DNA from 4 places in the Paraburkholderia jirisanensis genome. Region 2 is predicted to be linked to each of the others. Evidence: riboswitches for the same ligand, from Rfam matches in the RefSeq annotation. Region 2 holds a riboswitch; each other region holds the start of a gene.

Region 1 (3,205 bases), on a different contig from region 2:
TCGAAGTGGCGATGCTGGCAGTGGTGCGCTTTCGCGGCGAGCGGATCGACAGCGTGCACGCGTATTGGGATCAGGCGTCGGTGCTGGTGCAGATCGGCATGCTCGATCCAGCCGGCTTGCCGGTGACCGGCGTCGAGTCGGCGCGCCGCGTGCTCGACTTTACGCATGGCAACGGTACGCTGATGCCGGGGTTGAGCGGCGGCGGGCTTGATCGGCCTGCGTGATTTGGCTCGCATGAGTCGGCCTGCGTGATTTGGCTCGCCTGAGTCGGCCCGCCTGAGTCGGCCCACATGAGCCGCCGCCCGGCGGCCGCGCGCTAGCGCCGGCCGCTGCGTCGTTTCAGCCAGTGCTCTCGGCAGTACGCTTGTTCAACTCACGCGATGCGGCGAGCGGAATGCGCGCGTCGTCCCACGTCGCGAGCCACTCGATCTCCTTCGACGTGAAGACCTGGCCGTAATTGCGCAGCGCGTACTGCAGCGAATCGATGATGTGGTTGCGGATGATCTCGGGCGTGCGTGTGTCGTCGAGCACGGAGCGAAACGCTTCGAGCGTAGCCATCGGATTGCCTCGGGAAAACGTGAACGTCGGAACCGTGGTGTTATCGCACGTCAAAAAAAGCCGCGGCAAGCGGACAAAATAGTTCGACGTGCACGGGGCGTGGTGCGACAGGGACCACGTGAAGCCGCCGTTTAGCGCGCATGACTCATTGCCGAGGCGCAGTCGCCAGTGCAGTCGCCTGTGCCGGCCACCATGCCCAGCCGCGCGCGGACCGGCGCAATTCGACCACCGTAAGCGGCGCAATCTCGATGTGCGCGAAGGCGGCGGACGTAGCGTGCAACGTATGAACGATCGCCGCGCGCATCACGGCCGCATGGGTGATAGCGATCACGGTGCGATCGGATGCGCGACCTTGTGCCTCATCGGGCGCGGCAAAACCGTCGAGCCATGCGCCGACGCGTGCCAACACCGCATCGAAAGATTCCCCGCCTGGCGGCGCGGCGGCAGGATCGCGCAGCCATGCTTCGAGCACGTGACAGGCATGCGGTGCCTGCGATGCTTCAGCGGCGAGTTCAGCGAGCCGTCGGCCGCGCCAGGCACCGTAGTCGGTCTCTGCAAGCGCATCGCAAACGGTGGCAGCGAGCCCGAGGGCGGCTGCTGTCTCACGCGCGCAGGCCGCAGGGCTCGTCAGCGCCGCGCTGCTGCCGCGCGCGAGGTCTGCGGCCTGCGCATACGCGGCAGCGGCAGCGTGGCCGCGCGCGTCGAGCCCTTCGTCGGGGCCGGCAAACCTGCCGCTGCGCTGCGCCGCGGTCGGCGCATGGCTCACCAGCAACAGACGTGTCTGCATTTTTCCTTTCCGTTGAAACGCGCAGTGCGCATGAGCCACGCCCCTTCTGGCGCGGCACAGTTTAACGCGTAGAATAAGCGCAATCCGAAGCGCGGAAGCCGGTGCAAGTCCGGCGCGGTCGCGCCACTGTAATCGGCCACCCGGTATGGTCCTGGTGTGGCCCGTAAGTCAGACCCAGCTTCGTCACCTTTCCCTTTATCGCTAGCGGGGCGCGCATCCCCAAGGAGATCTCCGTCATGACCGACACCGTACTCAAGCCGCTCGACGCTCTCGAGCCCGCCGCCGCGCCCACGCCGATTCCGCTGCGCGAGCTGCTGCCATGGGTCGTGTTCGGCGGCTTGCTGTTGCTGCTGGTGCTGTATTTCGTCGGTGCCGAAGAGGGCGCCACCTCGCTGATCCCGGGCATGTACGTGCATGAGTTCGTGCACGACGGCCGTCACCTGCTCGGCTTCCCCTGCCACTGAACCGGAGCGGAACATGGTAGGTAAATTGCTGGTGCGCGGCATGCTGGCAGGCATCGCCGCGGGGCTCATCACGTTCGCGTTTGCCCGCGTGGTGGGCGAGCCGCAAGTCGATCAGGCGATCTCGTTCGAAGAGAAAGCGGACGCGGCGAAAGAGGCCGCTGAAGGCCACGCGCACGAACATGAAGAAGAACTGGTGAGCCGTCCGACCCAGGCGGGGCTGGGGTTGCTGACCGGCGTTCTCGCGTACGGCGCGGCGATCGGCGGCTTGTTCGCGCTGACTTTTGCGTACCTTCACGGCCGGGCCGGCCGTGTCAGCGCGCGTGCGCTGTCGGCCTTGCTCGCGCTAGGCGCATTCGTCGCAATCGCAATCGTGCCGGCGCTCAAGTATCCGCCGAATCCGCCGTCGGTCGGCGACCCTGAAACGATCGGCTATCGCACCGGCCTGTACTTTCTGATGATCGCGATTTCGCTGACTGCGCTGGTGTTTTCAATGAAGGTGCGGCGCCATGCGGCGGCGCGCCTCGGTGCGTGGAACGGCTCGATTGCGGCGGGCGTGCTGTTCGTTGCGATCATCGCGGCCGTGCAGATTGGCCTGCCGGACATCAACGAAGTGCCGGCCGCGTTCCCGGCCGTCGTGCTGTGGAAATTCCGGGTCGCGGCGCTCGGCATGCAGACGCTGCTGTGGGGCGTGCTTGGGTTGCTGTTCGGCGCGCTCGTCGAACGGATGCAACGCGTGCAGCGCGGCGCACGGGCGCCGGGGCGCCTCGCGGGTTGAAGCGCGCGTAGCAGCGGGCAAGTCCCGCGGATCCGATCTGCGAAGCAACGACCTGATCCGCGAACCCATTTCCTCTACGCAGCCGGTGCGACATGCGCGCGCCGGCTGCCATCAAGCGGTGCGAGCGGCAGCTCGCCCACCATCTGCAGAAAGCGCGCAAGACACGGATTGCGATTTGCGTGCGACCACACCAGCACCTGCGAAACCGTCGGCGCATCCGCGAGCGGCTTGAATACCACGCCCGCCAACTGCGCGCGGCGCATCGATGCCGGCACCAGCGCCACGCCCGCACCCTCGTCGACGAGGCTTAGCACGGTCTGCTGCAAGCGCACTTCGAAGCGCACGTCCGGCTCGAACCCGGCCTCACGGCAATGGCCGGCGATGGTTTCGTGCAGGCCCGGACCGACTTCCTTGCTGGCGATCACGAACGGTTCCTGCGCCAGTTGCGCGGCGTGCAGCTTGCGCTGCCGTGCGAGCGCATGCGTACGCGGCAGCGCCACGCACAACGGCTCGACCAGCACGGTGCGCTCGGTCAGGCCGCGTGGCGGCGCATCGGCCAGCATGATCGCCGCATCGACCTGGGCGTTCTGCACCTGTGGGCCAAGATCGTTCGACACGATT
Region 2 (3,205 bases):
GGTGCTGGCTGGTGGCGAGCTGCTGGAACAGCTCGCTGTGTTGCGGCAGCACCTCGCGGCGAAACTTGATAAAGCCTTCGATGATGTCTTGCATGACCCGCTCCTTTTGCGTTTCGTTCGGAGAACCGTTGAACGAAGAATGCAACAGCCGAACCATAGCGTCCAAGACCGGTTTGTTATCGTTTTTATAGGCTGCACCAATAGTAAAGCGGCAAACAACGTTGTCCGGTTTTTGCTGAACGGACGCGTGCAGCCTGATATCGGCAAATATGATGGCCGCCTAAAAATTTGCATAGCACTACCTTGCACAGTTCAAACGCATGAAAGCCGGCAATACGCTATTGTCTCGAGCCTCCTGTCTTTAGTAACGAGATGACCTCATGTCGAAAAATACGGATTTCGAACTCTATGCGTTCTGGCGTACCGCATCGACGCATCGCGTGCGCGTCGCACTGAATTTCAAGGGATTGGCCGCGCGGGAGCGCTTCGTCAATCTGGAGAAGGGCGAGCACAGAAGTGCAGCATTCCTCGCGATCAATCCGCTTGGAGCCATTCCGGCGTTAATCGAGGAAGGGCATGCGCCGCTTACGCAATCGCTTGCGATTTTGGAGTTTCTCGAAGAGAAGGTCCCTCAGCCGCCGCTGCTTCCGGCTGATTCTTATGAACGGGCGCGCGTTCGATCGATCGCCGCCGTGTTGGCCACCGATACCAACCCGCTGTTGACGGCTCGCACCAGGCAGTATCTGACGACGTCGGGCGGCTTCGATGAAGCGGCGTGGCGAGCCTGGCAGGTTCACTGGTTGACGTTCAATCTGAAGGGACTCGAGACGCGTCTTGCGACGGAACCCGAAACGGGCAAGTTTTGCCATGGCGATACGCCGACCATCGCGGACATATGCCTTGTCAGCATCTGGACGATTACGCAGGCCTTCGATATCAGGATCGAAGGGATTCCAACCATCGAACGGATCGTGAAAAATTGCGCGGCGCTCGATGAATTTGCGCGTGCGCGGCCGATGCTTCAGGAAGGCGCGCCGGGTCGAGCCGGCTAAGCGCATCAACACGCCTCACCGAGTCATTTCGATGGACTCAGGTGCGTCGCCATAGCCGATTGTTGGCGCGCATGTACAATCGCAGGCACAAAGCCCGGAAGCTGGTGAAAATCCAGCGCGGTCGCGCCACTGTGACCGGTCTCGTCGTTGCGACGTCGATACCGGAAGTCAGACCTGGGCCTTTGTTTCCTGCTGGTTCCCAGCTTGTTTCTTCTGATGCTGCTTTTGGGGCGCGAAACCCCTGGAGATCTCGACATGGCTCGATCCGCCAACCCGTCGCACATGCCTGCGTTGCCTCGCGAGTGTGCGATCCATTCTCCCCGTTACGCCGCATCTCGACCGACTGCCTAGCGCAGAACGTACGGCGTTATCGATGTGACGCCTCTCGAGCGGTAACCGAAAACGTGCATGTTCCTGCCAGTCGAATCGACGCAGGTGGCTTCGCACGTCCGGCGCCGATGACACGCGCTTTCGCGCGAGACACAAGACGACAGGATGTAACGGGGAATGAAAACCTTAACGACGCGTTCACTCGCGAGACGCGCGGCACGACGGAATCATCTATGCGGCAGTGCGTTTGCCTGTGCATGGTTGCTTCACGCTTTACCGGCATTGGCGGACGCACCGTCAGCGCCTGATTCGCAGAGCGGCGGTTCCGCTGCGACGTCGCCCGATGCCACACTGCCTGCCGTGCACATTCAGGCCACCACGCGCAATACGGCGAACGCGCCCGATCTGACTGCACCTGTAAGCACCGGCAGCCGGCTCGGTCTGTCGAGTCTCGATACGCCGGCTAGCGTCGAAACGATCACCAGCGGCCAGATCGAAGAGCGGGGCGACCGCAGCGTGACGCAAGCCGTGACCCGCGCGACGGGCTTTGCTACCGACGCTGCACCGGGCAACGGCGGCACCTCCGTTTCGGTGCGCGGTTTTAGCGGACCTGAATCGGTCACGACCTTGTACGACGGCGTGCGGATGTTTCCGGGCGCGGGCACGGTGACGTTCCCTTTCGACACCTGGTCGGTGGATCGTATCGAAGTGCTGCGCGGCCCGGCTTCGGTGTTGTATGGGGAGGGCGGGATTGGCGGTGTGATCAACGTCGTGCCGAAAGCGCCGCAACGCGACTATGCGACGACCATCCAGCTTGGCGCCGGCTCTTATGGCGAGAAACGCGTGGCGCTCGACACGACGGGCGCGCTGGGGCCGATGCTTTCCTATCGCTTCTACGTGAGCGACGACCGTTCGAACGGCTGGCTGCCGCGCGGCGACACACACACGACGGCGCTTGGCGGTGCGCTGCGCCTCGACGTCAATCCGACGCTGTCGTTCACGCTCGACTATGACTACGGGCGGCAAAAACCCGCGCGCTATTTCGGCGTGCCGGTCGAGGACGGGCAGTTGAACCCCGCGCTTCGCTTCCAGAACTATAACGTCGGCGATTCGGATATCTCGTACTACGACCAGTGGACGCGACTGAACACCACGTGGCGCGCAACGCCCGGCATCACGGTGCGCAACCAGCTTTACTATTTGCTGACCAACCGTCATTGGCACGACAGCGAAAGTTACTCGCTGCTGCCCGACGGCAACGTGCTGCGCAGCGACTACATCGAGATCCTGCATCACGAGAAGCAGATCGGCGATACGCTTGACACGACTGTCGAAGGTAATCTGTGGGGCCACAAAAGCCGCCTCGTAGTGGGCGCGGACTTCAACGAAATCTCGTTCCTCGATACCAGCAATTCACCGTTCGACGGATCGTCGACTGTCCCGGCGTTCAACTTCGATCCGGGCGTGTTCATGAGCCCTGACGCGACGGTACCGGCGTTTCGCACCACCACCCATCAGGCGTCGGTATTCGCCGAAGACCGGCTTGAGCTGACCGGGCGGCTCGCGTGGGTAAGCGGCTTGCGCTACGACCACATCGATTTCCATCGCGATACGTTCGCTACCGCGAACAGCGCGGCATCGTCGTTCGACAAGACCTTCGCGCATACCGGCTGGCGTACTGGCCTTGTGTTTTCGCTTACGCCCGATACGTCCGTCTATGCGCAGTACACGACGGGTACCGACGGCGTCGGTTCGCTGATCACGCTGTCCCAATCGAGCAGCGCATTTACGCTGTCGACCGGCACGCAATGGGAAGCCGGCAT
Region 3 (3,205 bases), on a different contig from region 2:
CAGATCGGCCTGCGCAGCGGCTTGCGCGAGCAGTTCGCGGCATCGGTTCGCGCCGACCATCCACAGGTCGAGCGATTCGACCGGCGCGCCACTGGCGCGCGCGAGAATCATCGGGTCGAGAAAGTCCGGCCCGGTCTTGAACACACGCACGCGCCGGCCCGCGCGCCGATGCAGGCGCGCGAGCCCTGCGGTGATGGTCGTCTTGCCCTGGCCGGAAGCGGGCGCGCTGATGAACAGCGCCGGACACGCGGTCATCGATCAGAACTCCACGCCGCGCTGCGCCTTCACATGCTGCTCGCGGTACGGATGCTTGACGATGCGCATTTCGGTGACGAGATCGGCGGCCTCGACCAGCGCTTCGGGCGCATGGCGGCCGGTCACGACGACGTGCAGCATCGCCGGCCGCGCGTTGAGCACGCCGAGCACTTCGTCGAGCGGCAGGTATTCGTACTTCAGCACCGTGTTCAGCTCGTCGAGAATCACCATCTGATAGTCGCCGCTTTCGATCATCCGGCGCGCTTCGTCCCAGCCTTTGCGGGCGGTTGCGACGTCGGCGTCGCGGTTCTGCGTGTTCCACGTATAGCCGTCGCCCATCGTAATGAACTCGCAGTTCGGCAGCGCGCCGAGGAAATCGCGTTCGGCCGTGTGCAGCGCGCCCTTGATGAACTGCACGACGCCGAGTTTCATGCCATGGCCGAGCACGCGTACGGCCATGCCGAATGCAGCCGTGGTCTTGCCCTTGCCGGTGCCCGTATTGACGATCAGCAAACCCTTTTCGACGGTGGCCTCGGCCTGTTTCTTCTCGTGGCCTTCGCGGCGGCGCTGTGTCATGCGCAGGTGGGCTTCGGGATCGGTTTTCATGGTGGGTCCTGTGCGATGGAGGGATTCGAGACGTGCGCGGCGTGGCTTGCGTGCGCACCCGTATCGAAGCTTGCGATCGCGACGGTCACGCCGTCGCGCACGCGTTTGGGTGTAATCAGCTGGCCGGCGGGCGCGGCGAGCAGCGCGCATGGCTCGCATACGCCGCCGACGCCGGCATGGGCACGCACGGTCTCTGAAGGTGTCGGCCCTGCAGGCGCGCCAGCAATCTGCGCGCGCGAAAAGGCCTGCAGCGCTAGCGCATGCCGCGCGCAGAACGCAAGCAAGCCGGGTTCTTGAGCTTTGGAATCGAGTGTGGCGACGGTCAGAACTTCGTCGATCGAATGCGCGCCGAGCGCGTCGCGCACGGCTGCGTCGATCTGTTCGAACGACGCGCCGCTCCTGCAGCCGATGCCGAGCACGAGCCGTTTCATCGGCTGCCGCCGCGAGCGTAACGACAGGCCGGCGTGCGCTCTGCGCGTGCGGCCATGAAATGAAGCAGCTGAAAAAGCCTCATGCGATGTCACATAGCGTGCGCGATGGCGATAGAAGAAGGCGCACCGCGCGTGGGCGCCCGTGTCCGTCCCCCGCGGAACCGGCGATCGGCGAGCGTGACGTTCGCCCCCTTGCGTCTGGCCGGTATCCGGGCTGACGGCCGCAGGCGTTTCGCCTTCCCACCCGCGTTGCCGGGCAGTGGCTTTGAAACGCCTGTGCAGAGTGGGATCTGCGGGCCGCTTACCGTTGCGGGGACAGCACAGGTTTGGCGGCGATCTGCGTCAGGCCGCGCTTTCCTGTTTCCCGTTTAACCACCTGTGCGCGTGAAAACGCAGGGCGGCACCGGACGCGCGCATACGATAGCACAGGCGGGCGCGTGGCCGGCCCGGCGCACACAAACGTCCATGCGTGCCGTCGCGATAACGATAAAGGCTCATTCAGATCGTTTATTGACAGTTCGATCCATTTCTGGAGCCATGATCCGCACGGCAAGGCGACATGCTGTCTGCTGAAGATGTGCTGGATTCGAAGCCGGATAAAGCGAATATTCTTGCATATTTAATGATGTTTAGGATGTTTATAGACGGCATCGCCACACGCCCACTATGTTGATCACGTGGGATATTTTTTCTTCTTATATTGACTGTAAAGTCCATAACAACGAAGAACACCCTCAACCCGCGGCTAGCCGCTTTACCCATCTGGAGAGCCTTCATGGCGCACACCGTCTTCATCACCGGCACAAGCAGCGGCCTCGGCAAGCGCGCAGCGCTTTACTTTGCCGAACAAGGCTGGAACGTCGCCGCGACGATGCGCGATACCGCACGTGGCAATGAACTGGCGCAGCACGACCGTATTCATGTGATCGAACTCGACGTGACCGACGCATCGCAAGCACGCCGCGCGGCGCACGAGGCGATCGAGGTATTCGGCGGCATCGATGTAGTGGTCAACAACGCGGGTGTCGGCGCATACGGCCCGCTCGAATTCGCGAGCGAGGAAACCATCGACTGGCAATTCGCCGTCAACGTGCGCGGCCCGATCAACGTGATCCGCGCGTTCCTGCCGCACATGCGTGCACAAAAGCGCGGCAAGATCATCAACATCAGTTCGTTCATGGGCGTGACGACGGCGGTGCCCACCGGCTCGCTCTACAACATGTCGAAGTTCGCGCTGGAGGGCTTGATCGAGGGCCTGTACTACGAGCTCGCGCCGCTTTCGATCGATCTGCACCTCGTCGAGTCCGGCGGCTTCAAGGACAACAGCTTCGCGTCCAACATGACGTTCAGCACCGATCCGACCATCAACGATTACGACCGCATCGTCGACAAGGTGCAGGCGCTGTTCGCGTCGAGCGACCCGAACCTGCGCGACGATCCGCAATTGATCGTCGACGAGATCTACGCGCTCGCAACGGGCGCCAACAAGCAGTTCCGCACGCTGGTCGGGCAGATGTCGAAGGATCTGGTCGCGCTGCGTTCGTCGGTGCCGATCGAAGACTATCTGGCGAAGCTCGCCGCGCAGTTTTCGTAACCGCTTGCCGTGCGGCGCAGCTTGCAGGCGCCTTTCTTGACGCACAGCACTGCCGGGCCTACACTCGCACGCACTTCTGGTGCTCGCGAGCGCGTTCTGGCGTGCGCAGTTAAACGGGAAACAGCGGGCCCCGTCCGCCGCCGCGCGGCGACCGGGTCAACCTGTGCTGCCCCCGCAACGGAAGGCGAGCGCATCGCGTCAGTCGCGATGCAGAGCCGGCTTCGCTGGCGGTGCGCAAGGCCGCGCCGCCAGACAACCACTGCGCGAGAAATCGTCTACTTGCGTGGGAAGGTGAAGCGGCGCTCTCGCCAGCCCGGAT
Region 4 (3,205 bases), on a different contig from region 2:
GGTTCTCGGGTACGTCGGGCAATAGCACGCTTTGCCACGGCGTGATGCGCAGCGTGCCGTTGCCCGCTTCGCGAGCCAGTGTGGCGAGTTCGCGCAGTGTCGCGGCATCGAGGCGTCCGAGCGGCGGCTGGCCGCCGACTTGCGACAGCGCGCGTGAGGCGCCCGATGCGTGCGTGAATGGGCGCCCAGGCAGGTGGCCGGAAGGGTGCTCAGATAACCGCCCAGCTTCGCTCGCAGATTCGCGCTGCGGCTGCACGCCGAAACGCAATGCCGCATCTGCCGGTGTGCGTCGCCACGCAGCGATCTGCGGACCGCGCAGCAACGCAAAATCGAGGCGCGCTGCGGCGCGTTCGAGTAGCGCTTCTGCAGGATGCTGCGCGAGCAGATCGCGCATGCGCGTCATCTCGGGGGTGGCCAGCTCGATGAACGTGTCGAGTAGTGCGCGCACCAGCGCAGGCACCTGCGCCGGCCGCACTGCCGCGAGCGCGGTTTGCTGATGCGGCGCAACCGGGATGGTGCCGGCGAGGCCGAATGCCAGGCGCGGCCCGTCTTCGCACGGCAGCGCGGCGAGCCAGATATCGTGCGGGTGACCGAGCATCGTCAGGCGTTCGCCGCCATCGAGCTGCAATGCAAATTTGGGCGACAGCGCGGCAAAACGTGCTTCGCTGCGCAGCAGCGTGAGGATGTCTTCGGCGAGCGGCTGCGTGTCGATCAGTGCTGCAGGATCACGGCCTGCGGCTGGGCTCAGCATCAGGTTGCGCACGTCGTCTGCGGCCGGGTTCGCCGGCTGCGCGAGCGCGGTGTCTGCTGCGCTTGCGACCCCAGCGACCCCAGCGACCCCAGCAGGCCCAAGCCCGGCCGCCAGCAACCGCGCGATCAGCGCCTGTTGTTCACCCGCGCGCACGCCGCGAATCTGCAGGTTCGCGCGATTGGTCGCTTCGATCACTCCCGACGCATGGGCAAGCGCTGCGTCGGCAATCGCGTCTGCCGCGTCCGCGCTCAATGCGCCGCCGGGCAGCCTGATCCGGCACAGCCCGCCGTCGCGCGCCGCGACGATGCGCACCAGCCCCGGACACGCCGACGCACGTGGCGTGGCGGCGCTAACGGGCGCATCGACAGCAGGAAAGGCGTGGTTCAAATCGGTTACCGGGTAAGCGTCGCGCGACGGCCCGGGCATTTCGCCGCGCATACGGCGGCGAAAAAGCTCGGCATCGGTACACCCCGCCCGATGTTTGGCTGGCACGAACAGTGTTGCCGGCAGGTCTCCTGGCTCGCAGGTCGTGATCCACACCGCCTTCCCGGTTAGACCAGTGGCGCGGTTCAGGTGTGGACTCGCTGCATACAGTTGCGGGGGCAGCCACGGTGATGCGTGTTCCCTCTTCGGCCCCGAAGGGCGCCGGCGACGCTTATTATGCCTTTTTTCGCTACGCCCAACGACCGTGAGCGGCCCGCAAGGCCGCCGCGCGCGGCGTTGCGCCGCGCGGGTGCCTACGGGGGTGCCTACGGGGGTACCTACGGGGGTACCTAATGAGTCGCGCCGATTTTCACCAGCGCATCGAACGCGCTCTGGTTGCCCTGTGCGCGGGCGGTATCGAGTGCGGTGCTGCCGCGCGCATCGGTGTGATCCGGGTTCGCGCCGCGCGCCACCAGATCGGACAACAGATCGAGCCGCCCAAACAGCGCGGCGAACGATAGCGCGGTTTCGCCCGCGTTGTTGGTCTGGTCGATCGGGCACGAGGCCTTCATCAGGGTGCGGGCGATCTCGCTCTCGCCCTTGAACAGCGCACCCATCAGCGCGGTGTTGCCGTGCCTGTCCGCTACGCACGGATTGGCGCCGGCCTTCAGCAGAAACGCAAGCGCATCGGGATGATTGTCATAGGCGCTCAGGACGAGTGCGGTATAGCCTTGCGGCGTGGTTGCATCGAGTGGATAGCCGGCTTGCGTCAGCGCTTGCAGGATATCGACGCGGCCAAGGCGCGCGGCGTCGAACCAGTCTTCGTCGTATTGACGCAGTTGCTGCGCGGGGATGGCCGAAGGCGGTGTATGGAGTTCGCGGGTCGATGCGCATCCGGCACAAAGCGCGGTGCACAGCGACACGAGCGCAGCAAGCTGCGTGGCAGGCAATCGCATCATGGGCTCGAATTCAGGGGAGGGAGAACCTGCATGCTCTCGCGTGCCGACACCCGCGCACGGCACGCGAGTTGGCACGCGAGCTACACGGCCGCCTAGTTTTCCTGCAGCTTCGCTGCCAGGTCCGCCACCCGCGATACATCCGCGTGCGTCGCACTGGCCAGACGCTTGCCGTAGTCGGCATCGGCCTTGTAGAAGTACGACAGCATCGCGTACTTGTTCCTGTCGTTGGTGACATGGTTCAGGTCCGCCGACAGTGCGGTAATCAGATCGCTCTTGTCCTGCTTCGACAGCGCGCGATAGTACTCGCCGGCCTCGCGGAAGTTCAGCGTCTTGTGGATCGCCGCCTGCTGCGTGGTGCCGGACAGCGGCGTCTGCACGTACTTGTACTTCGGATCCTGCGGAATTTCAGCGAGCGTCGACGGTTCGTAGTTCACTTCGCCGGTGCGCTTGCCGGCGTTCAGCTCGCCGTCCTGATTCACGTTGGTGACCGGTACGATCGGCCGGTTGATCGGCAGATCGTTGAAGTTTGCGCCGAGGCGATACATCTGCGTATCGGCGTACGCGAACATGCGGCCCTGCAGCATGCGGTCTTCCGAAGGCTCGATACCCGGCACCATGCGCGACGGCGCGAATGCGGATTCCTCGGTGGACTGGAAGTAGTTGTCCGGCACCTGGTTCAGCACCATCGTGCCCACCTTGCGCTCCGGCACGGTGCTCCAGACTTTGGTATCGTCGAGCGCATCGTAGTCGAACTGGTTCAGATCTTCCGGCTTCAGCACCTGAACGTACAGATCCCATTTCGGGTAATCGCCTTTACGGATTGCGCCGTAAAGGTCGTTGGTCATCATGTTCCAGTCATTGCCAATCGATGCGGCAATGTTTTGCGGGCGAATTCCGTGAATGCCCTGCTCGCTTTTCCAATGGAATTTCACGTAATGCACTTCGCCTTTTTCATTGACGAATTTAAAGGCATGAACTGCAAAACCATCCATATGGCGATATGAATCCGGCATGCCTTCGTCCGAATACAGACGGGTCAGCATGTGGGTCGCTTCCGGCGAGTTCGCGAAGA

What was found. Region 2 has a riboswitch for cobalamin ahead of ACYVNQ_RS30225 (TonB-dependent receptor). Riboswitches for the same ligand answer to the same signal wherever they lie in the genome.
Region 1: it holds a riboswitch for cobalamin, as region 2 does, so the genes downstream of both, ACYVNQ_RS15545 (CbtB domain-containing protein) here and ACYVNQ_RS30225 (TonB-dependent receptor) in region 2, are expected to answer to the same signal.
Region 3: it holds a riboswitch for cobalamin, as region 2 does, so the genes downstream of both, ACYVNQ_RS12935 (cobalamin biosynthesis protein) here and ACYVNQ_RS30225 (TonB-dependent receptor) in region 2, are expected to answer to the same signal.
Region 4: it holds a riboswitch for cobalamin, as region 2 does, so the genes downstream of both, ACYVNQ_RS12985 (precorrin-3B synthase) here and ACYVNQ_RS30225 (TonB-dependent receptor) in region 2, are expected to answer to the same signal.

What each region holds. Positions count from the first base shown of each region.
Region 1 is NZ_BAAGSQ010000025.1:871,040-874,244, reverse strand. It holds gene ACYVNQ_RS15560 (dienelactone hydrolase family protein) at 1-224, shown strand, start outside; gene ACYVNQ_RS15555 (hypothetical protein) at 340-558, opposite strand; gene ACYVNQ_RS15550 (histidine phosphatase family protein) at 704-1,345, opposite strand; cobalamin riboswitch at 1,386-1,542, shown strand; gene ACYVNQ_RS15545 (CbtB domain-containing protein) at 1,582-1,809, shown strand; gene ACYVNQ_RS15540 (CbtA family protein) at 1,823-2,584, shown strand; gene ACYVNQ_RS15535 (LysR family transcriptional regulator) at 2,659-3,205, opposite strand, start outside.
Region 2 is NZ_BAAGSQ010000030.1:73,534-76,738, forward strand. It holds gene ACYVNQ_RS30215 (carbonic anhydrase) at 1-94, opposite strand, end outside; gene maiA (maleylacetoacetate isomerase) at 381-1,052, shown strand; cobalamin riboswitch at 1,099-1,250, shown strand; gene ACYVNQ_RS30225 (TonB-dependent receptor) at 1,560-3,205, shown strand, end outside.
Region 3 is NZ_BAAGSQ010000025.1:222,070-225,274, forward strand. It holds gene ACYVNQ_RS12925 (cobyrinate a,c-diamide synthase) at 1-255, opposite strand, end outside; gene cobO (cob(I)yrinic acid a,c-diamide adenosyltransferase) at 259-861, opposite strand; gene ACYVNQ_RS12935 (cobalamin biosynthesis protein) at 858-1,292, opposite strand; cobalamin riboswitch at 1,476-1,715, opposite strand; gene ACYVNQ_RS12940 (SDR family oxidoreductase) at 2,068-2,886, shown strand; cobalamin riboswitch at 2,947-3,205, shown strand, end outside.
Region 4 is NZ_BAAGSQ010000025.1:237,223-240,427, forward strand. It holds gene ACYVNQ_RS12985 (precorrin-3B synthase) at 1-1,177, opposite strand, end outside; cobalamin riboswitch at 1,240-1,416, opposite strand; gene ACYVNQ_RS12990 (ankyrin repeat domain-containing protein) at 1,525-2,133, opposite strand; gene ACYVNQ_RS12995 (catalase) at 2,226-3,205, opposite strand, start outside.